Linked DNA regions of Alloactinosynnema sp. L-07. The protein of the gene in region 1 interacts with the protein of each later gene in a pairwise test. Links are inferred from orthologs where the notes say so. Each region holds a gene or a part of one and is shown on either strand. Other genes may lie near its edges. The genes, in order: rplL and dnaE.

Region 1 (3,255 bases):
GGTGTTTTGGGCGATGTTGTCGTAGAGCATCCGCACGGCTTCCTTCGGTGTATCCGAGTACAGCTGTGTGCGGTTTGTCGAGCCGCCGCCCGTCTGGGCGGCCGGGAGGTTTTCGTTCGGGTCGCCGAAGTAGTGCTGGTAAGCCCATCCGGCCGCGATGAACAGGATCAACAGGAACACCAGGCGGCGGACCCACTTGCCCAGCAGCACCTTCAGCCAGAGCGGGCGGCGCTTGGCCGGGGGGAGTTCGCCGCGCTGGAACTCCTTGAAGCGCTGGAACTCCTGGAACTCGCGCCACTCCGGCGACCCCTGGAACGCTGGCGGGGGTGCTGGGACGTCGCCCGGCGGGACGTAGGGCACCTGGGGGTCGGTCGGCCAGATGCCACGGTCGCCGGAGGCGGGGGGAAGGCCCTTGGGCTCGTCGTTGTCGGCCACGTGTTCATCATGCCGTGGACCCGATTTGGAGACCGCGCCGCGCACCACGTACTCTTGCGAACGGTTCTACCGAAGACCGCTGGTTTCTTCCGACACCCCCGGGTGGACGAAGACGAAGTGCCCCGGACGTGGGCGGCCCGCGCAGGAGGACGAGGAAGTTGCCAAGCGCCATGCGCTTGTTCACGCCCCGTGCCACTGCGCCGGGGCGTTTGTCGTCTCTGGGGTGCGATACCGGCGACACCCACACGAGAGGAGGCGACCATGGCGAAGCCTGAGAAGGTGAACGCAGTCGCCGAGATCGCGGACAAGTTCCGCAACAGCTCGGCTGCCGTCGTCACCGAGTACACGGGCCTCACCGTGTCGCAGCTGACCACGCTGCGTCGCGCTCTCGGCACTGGCACGACCTATCGCGTCGCGAAGAACACCCTCGTCCAGCGGGCCGCCGCCGACGCGGGTGTCCAAGGACTGGAGAGCCTTTTCCTCGGTCCGACCGCGATCGCCTTCGTCGAAGGCGAACCGGTGGACGCGGCGAAGGTCCTGCGCGACTTCGCGAAGGACAACAAGGGTCTGGTCATCAAGGGCGGCTACATGGATGGCCGCCCGCTCACGGTGGAAGAGGTCGCGAAGATCGCGGACCTCGACTCCCGTGAGGTGCTGCTCGCCAAGCTGGCGGGCGCGATGAAGGGCAACCTCAGCAAGGCCGCCGGTCTGTTCCAGGCCCCGGCTTCGCAGATCGCCCGCCTGGCCGCTGCCCTGCAGGAGAAGAAGGCCGCCGAGGGCTCCGCCCCCGCCGCCGAGGCTCCCGCTGAGGACGCTGTCGCAGCCGAGAGCTGAACGAAACCACCCGGAAATACACCGCGCCCGCTAGACCGGGTGTGTTAGTGAAAGGAACCGCCACCATGGCGAAGCTCAGCACCGACGAGCTGCTCGACGCGTTCAAGGAAATGACGCTGCTCGAGCTGTCCGCGTTCGTGAAGCAGTTCGAGGAGACCTTCGAGGTCACCGCCGCCGCCCCCGTCGCCGTCGCCGTCGCCGGTGGCGCCGCTGCTCCGGCTGAGGCCGCTGAGGAGCAGGACGAGTTCGACGTCGTCCTCGAGTCGGCTGGCGAGAAGAAGATCCAGGTCATCAAGGTCGTCCGCGAGGTCGTCTCGGGCCTGGGCCTGAAGGAGGCCAAGGAGCTGGTCGAGGCCGCTCCGAAGGCGATCCTGGAGAAGGTCAACAAGGAGGCCGCCGAGGCCGCCAAGGAGAAGCTCGAGGCCGCTGGCGCCAAGATCTCCGTCAAGTGATCTGACGCTTCACCTCTTCCGACGGGGTCCCCGCGCAACGCGCGGGGACCCCGTTCGGCTTTGGCGCGGCGCCCCGCGCACCCACGCACCCCGCGCACCCACGCACACGCCAATCGCAACGGGCCCGGCAGAACGGCCTGTTTGGGTGGTTCGCCTTGATTTGGGGTGAATGGGCCTAAACTTTGGGCGCGGGTGGGCTTCACTTGGCCCACCTTTTTGACCCGCGCAGGCCCATTCGAGGGGCCCCAAATCAAGGCGAACCACCCAAACAGGCGCCACCGCCCAAGCCGCCCAGCCGCCTAATCCGCGGAGCCGCCTAATCCGCCAAGCCGCCTAATCCCGTCGCTCACCACCGAGCGTTCGGTCAGCCTCGAGCGCTTCGCTCACGGCGGTTCCGAAGCCGCGGCCCAACTCGATCACCACGTCACGGGGCAGGGGATTGTCCGGCCGCGGTGGCGTGAAAAGTTTGCCCGCGGCACGCAGTCGCCGCCGCAGGTCCCGTTGACGTTCGGTACGTTCGTCGCTACTCACTGCCGCATTGTGACCCGGCAAAGCGGGTCGCGCACGCCGTGACCCGCAGGTCAGGACTACTAACTGTGCGCTAGGTCATACCCGGATTCGTGCGGCAAGGCCCATCCAGGTACGTTCCCAACTCGTCGGTAACTTCTCCAGTAACCCGGAGGGTCCGCCGTCGTTGCATGGAAGACACCGTTCACGCAGGCGGAGCGGTCGGTGGAGCTGAGTTCCGGGAGGTTCGATGGGCGCCGAGGTGGTCATCGAGGGTCTGACCAAGTCCTTCGGTAAGCAGGCCATCTGGCGGGATGTCACTTTGACCTTGCCCCCAGGTGAGGTGTCGGTGATGCTCGGCCCGTCGGGTACTGGCAAGTCCGTCTTCCTCAAGTCGATGATCGGCCTGCTCAAGCCCGACCGCGGCAAGTGCGTCATCAACGGCGTCGACATCGTCACATGCAGCGAAGCCAAGCTCTACGAGACGCGCAAACTCTTCGGCGTCCTCTTCCAGGACGGCGCGCTGTTCGGGTCGATGAACCTCTTCGACAACGTGGCGTTCCCGTTGCGTGAGCACACGAAGAAGTCCGAGGCCGAGATCAAGCGGATCGTGCTGGACAAGCTTGAGTTGACCGGTCTGCAAGGCGCCGAGAAGAAGCTTCCCGGTGAGATCTCCGGCGGTATGCGCAAGCGTGCGGGTCTGGCGCGGGCGTTGGTTCTTGACCCGGAGATCATTCTGTGTGACGAGCCGGACTCGGGTCTGGACCCGGTCCGCACGGCGTATCTGTCGCAGTTGCTTATCGATCTGAACGCGCAGATCGACGCCACCATTCTCATCGTCACGCACAACATCAACCTGGCGCGCACGGTGCCGGACAACCTGGGCATGTTGTTCCGCAAGGAATTGGTCATGTTCGGTCCGCGCGAGGTGTTGCTGACCAGTGACGAGCCCGTGGTGGAGCAGTTCCTCAACGGTCGTCGGCTCGGGCCGATCGGCATGTCCGAGGAGAAGGACGCCGCCCAGATG
Region 2 (4,401 bases), 1.2 Mb from region 1 along the record:
CCGACTCCCCTGGCTCAACCGCCTGCCGGCATTGCTGGTCGGCCGAGGCCTGTTCACAGAACCCACCCCCACCTGGGCAAAGCAACAGCCCTGAGGAGGTCTGAGGTGCCCCGTGGTTTCCGGGCAGGGACCCAATCGATCGCGCGAGTTGGACATGAATTCGGAGACACTGCGTAACTGGGTGCACAAATGTGAACAGGAGCACGGCAGCGGGACGGCGTCCGCCCGGCTGGCTCACGGGCCTTGATACGGATGGCATGGCGTGACCGGGAGTTGCTGTCGCGCGACTGAACGTCGCACTCCGCGTCCAGTTTTGGGGAGTGTCGGTGCGGCGGGGTAGAACCTCGGCATGCCTCCGTATGTCGCCGCATCGATGAGCTGGACCACGGCTAGGGTGTCGTTCCGTGGCTGACTCCTTCGCTCATCTTCACGTGCACACCGAGTACTCGATGCTCGACGGAGCGGCCAAGCTCAAGGACATGTTCGCCGAGTGCGAGCGCCTCGGCATGACCTCGGTGGCGATCACCGACCACGGCCACACCAACGGCATCTACGACTTCTTCAATCAGGCCAAAGGCGCGGGCATCAAGCCGATCCTGGGCATTGAGGCCTACCTCGCCCCCGCGTCCCGCTTCAGCAAGGACCGGGTGCGCTGGGGCGACCCCGGCCAGAAGTCCGACGACGTCTCCGGCAGCGGCGCCTACACCCACCAGACGATCTGGGCGCGCACCGACGAGGGCCTGCGCAACCTGATGAAGCTGTCGAGCCGGGCGTCCCTGGAGGGGCAGCTCGGCAAGTGGCCCCGGATGGACCGCGAGCTGATCGCCGAGCATTCCGGTGGGCTGATGGCGACCACCGGCTGTCCCTCCGGGGAGGTGCAGACCCGGCTGCGGCTCGGCCAGTTCGACGAGGCCGTCGAAGCCGCCGCCGCCTGGCGCGACATCTACGGCAAGGACAGCTTCTACGTCGAGCTGATGGACCACGGCATCGAGATCGAGAGCCGGGTCCGCGACGGCCTGGTCGACGTCGCCCGCAAGCTCGACATTCCCTTCGTGGTGACCAACGACTCGCACTACACCTACGCCGAGGAACGCGACTCGCACGACGCGCTGCTCTGTGTGCAGACCGCGAGCACGCTGCAGGACCCGACCCGCTTCCGCTTCGACGGCTCCGGCTACTACCTGAAGTCGCCCGACGAGATGCGCGCGGTCGACTCGTCCGACCCGTGGCAGGAGGGGTGTCGCAACACCCTGCTGATCGCCGAGAAGGTCGACACCACCGGGATGTTCGAGTTCCGGAACCTGATGCCGAAGTTCCCGATCCCCGAGGGCAAGACCGAGGACGAGTACTTCCGCGAGCAGGTCTGGGAAGGCATGCACCGCCGGTTCCCCAATGGCATCGACGACGAGCACAAGCGCCAGGTCGAGTTCGAGATCGGCGTCATCCTGCAGATGGGGTTCCCGGCGTACTTCCTCGTCGTGGCCGACCTCATCCAGTGGGCCAAGAACAACGGCATCCGGGTCGGCCCCGGCCGAGGGTCCGCCGCGGGCGCGCTGATCGCCTACGCGATGGGCATCACCGACCTCGACCCGCTGGCCCACGGCCTGATCTTCGAGCGGTTCCTCAACCCCGACCGCGTCAGCCCGCCCGACATCGACATCGACTTCGACGAACGTCGGCGCGGCGACGTCATCCGCTACACCACCGAGAAGTGGGGCGCGGACAAGGTCGCGCAGGTGATCACGTTCGGCACGATCAAGGCCAAGGCCGCGATCAAGGACTCCGCGCGCGTGCTGTTCGGCCAACCCGGCTTCGCCATCGCCGACAAGATCTCCAAGGTCTACCCGCCCGCGGTCATGGCCAAGGACATCCCGCTCAACAGCCTGTTCGACACTCAGCACAAGCGCTACGCCGAGGCCACCGAGATCCGCGAGCTCTACGGCAGCGACCCGCAGGTCAAGGAGATCATCGACACCGGCAAGGGCCTTGAGGGTCTGATCCGCAACGCCGGTGTACACGCCTGCGCGGTCATCCTCAGCGCCGAGCCGCTGATGGAGACGATCCCGCTGTGGAAGCGCCCGCAGGACGGGTCGATCATCACGCAGTTCGACTACCCGACGTGTGAGTCGCTCGGCCTGCTGAAGATGGACTTCCTCGGCCTGCGCAACCTGACGGTCATCGACGACGCGCTGGTCAACATCGAGCGCAACGGCAAGCCGGTGCCCGACCTGGAGACCCTCGGCCTCGACGACAAGCCCACCTACGAGTTGCTGTCGCGCGGCGACACGCTCGGGGTGTTCCAGCTCGACGGCGGGCCCATGCGCGACCTGCTGCGCCTTATGCGCCCCGACAACTTCGAGGACATCTCGGCGGTCGGCGCGCTCTACCGGCCGGGGCCGATGGGTGCCAAGTCCCACACGAACTACGCGCTGCGCAAGAACAAGCAGCAGGACATCACCCCGATTCACCCGTCGCTGGCGGAGGCGCTCGAAGACATCCTCGGCACAACCTATGGCCTGATCGTGTATCAGGAGCAGGTCATGGCGATCGCCCAGAAACTCGCGGGATACACGCTCGGACAAGCGGACTTGCTCCGCCGGGCCATGGGCAAGAAAAAGAAAGAGGTCCTGGACGCGGAATTCGTCAATTTCTCCGGCGGTATGGAGAAGAACGGATACCCGAAGGACGCGATCAAGACCCTGTGGGACATCCTCGTTCCCTTCGCCGACTACGCCTTCAACAAGGCGCATTCGGCCGCGTACGGACTGGTCTCCTACTGGACCGCCTATCTCAAGGCGAACTTCCCGGCCGAATACATGGCCGGACTGCTCACCAGCGTGCGCGACGACAAGGACAAGGCGGCGGTCTACCTCGCCGAGTGCCGCAAGATGGGCATCTCGGTGCTGCCGCCGGACGTCAACGAGTCGGAGAAGGACTTCGCCCCGGTCGGAAACGACATCCGCTTCGGCCTCGGCGCGATCCGCAACGTTGGAGCCAACGCCGTCGAGTCGATCATCAAGTCCCGCACGGAGAAGGGGGAGTTCACCGACTTCTCCGACTACCTGCGCAAGGTGGAGGCGGTGGCCTGCAACAAGAAGGTCGTCGAATCGCTGATCAAGGCGGGCGCCTTCGACTCGCTCAAGCACCCGCGCAAGGGCTTGTTCCTGATCCACACCGACGCCATCGACGCGGTGATGGACACCAAGAAAGCCGAGGCGGTCGGCCAGTTCGACCTGTTCGGCGCAGGCGGCGACGAGGAAGACAGCGTGACCAGTGTCTTCGACGTCCCCGTGCCCGACGAGTTCTGGGAGTCCAAGCACCAACTCGCGCTGGAGCGGGAGATGCTGGGGCTCTACGTGTCCGGCCACCCGCTCAACGGCGTCGAACACATCCTGACCTCGCAGTCGGACACGTCGATCGCCGCCATCCTGGAAGGCGGGATCGGCGACGGCACGCAGGTGGTGATCGGCGGCATCCTCGCCGCGGTCAACCGGCGGGTGAACCGCAACGGCGAGCCGTGGGCCTCGGCGATGCTGGAGGACCTGGCAGGCGGCATCGAGGTGCTGTTCTTCCCCAAGACGTACGCCGTGATCGGGATGGGCGTGCTGGAGGACGCGATCGTGCTGGTCAAGGCCAGGGTGGCCAAGCGCGACGACCGCACGTCGCTGATCGCCAACGACCTCGCCGTGCCCGACCTGAGCAACCACGCGGGCGCCCCGTTCCGGCTGAGCATGGCCGCGACGAAGTGCACGCCGCCGCTGGTCGCCCAACTCAAGGACGTCCTCGGCGCCCATCCCGGCACCACCGAGGTCCATCTGAAGCTGATCAACGGCCCGCGTCAGACCCTCCTCAAGCTCGACGACGCGCTGCGGGTCAGCCCGTCGCCGTCGCTGATGGGCGACTTGAAGGCGCTGCTCGGACCGGGCTGTCTCGCCTAGGTGATCACCTGAATGGGCTAATCCGCCGCATGGTCGAGCGGATGTGAGTACCGTGGATACCACGGGGTACGCTCAGGCTTTGGGGGATGGTTTCCTTGCTGGACAACGTGATCAGGCTCGACGACGCCTTCATGCAGGATCCGCACGCGCTCTACGAGCAGCTGCGCACCACCGGCCCGGTCCGGCCGATCGTGCTGCCGACGCGCTTGCACGCCTGGCTCGTCACCGACTACGCGGAAGCGCGCTCGGCGCTGGCGGACCCGACGCTGAGCAAGGACGTCGTTCGCGCGGGCGACCTGATCGAACGCCACCTCGACCCCGGCACGCAGCGGGCGACCTTCGCCACGAGCCTGTCCTCGCACATGCTCAACACCGACCCGCCCAACCACACCCGCCTGCGCAAGCTGGTCAACAAGGCGTTCACCGCGCGCGGCATCGACCACCTGCGCCCCCGAATCCAGGA

Evidence for each region.
Region 2: the proteins of rplL (region 1) and dnaE interact in binary tests that used the Escherichia coli proteins (3 or more experiments, as listed by UniProt). The link is inferred for Alloactinosynnema sp. L-07 from one-to-one orthologs.

Annotation. Positions count from the first base shown.
Region 1 is NZ_LN850107.1:5,255,968-5,259,222, reverse strand. Bases 81-3,027 are described here. They hold rplL (50S ribosomal protein L7/L12), read left to right. Parts: upstream 81-1,334; coding sequence 1,335-1,721; downstream 1,722-3,027. Other genes in these bases: BN1701_RS23600 (ABC transporter ATP-binding protein), read left to right, coding at 2,479-3,027; BN1701_RS35950 (hypothetical protein), read right to left, coding at 2,055-2,252; rplJ (50S ribosomal protein L10), read left to right, coding at 697-1,269; BN1701_RS23615 (hypothetical protein), read right to left, coding at 81-435. Also shown: more of BN1701_RS23615, read right to left, coding at 1-80; more of BN1701_RS23600, read left to right, coding at 3,028-3,255. UniProt on the Escherichia coli protein: The binding site for several of the GTPase factors involved in protein synthesis (IF-2, EF-Tu, EF-G and RF3). Is thus essential for accurate translation.
Region 2 is NZ_LN850107.1:4,076,170-4,080,570, reverse strand. What follows is about bases 46-4,138. They hold dnaE (DNA polymerase III subunit alpha), read left to right. Parts: upstream 46-404; coding sequence 405-3,938; downstream 3,939-4,138. Other genes in these bases: BN1701_RS18070 (cytochrome P450), read left to right, coding at 4,025-4,138; BN1701_RS18080 (FAD-dependent oxidoreductase), read left to right, coding at 46-94. Outside these bases: more of BN1701_RS18080, read left to right, coding at 1-45; more of BN1701_RS18070, read left to right, coding at 4,139-4,401. UniProt on the Escherichia coli protein: DNA polymerase III is a complex, multichain enzyme responsible for most of the replicative synthesis in bacteria. This DNA polymerase also exhibits 3' to 5' exonuclease activity. The alpha chain is the DNA polymerase catalytic subunit.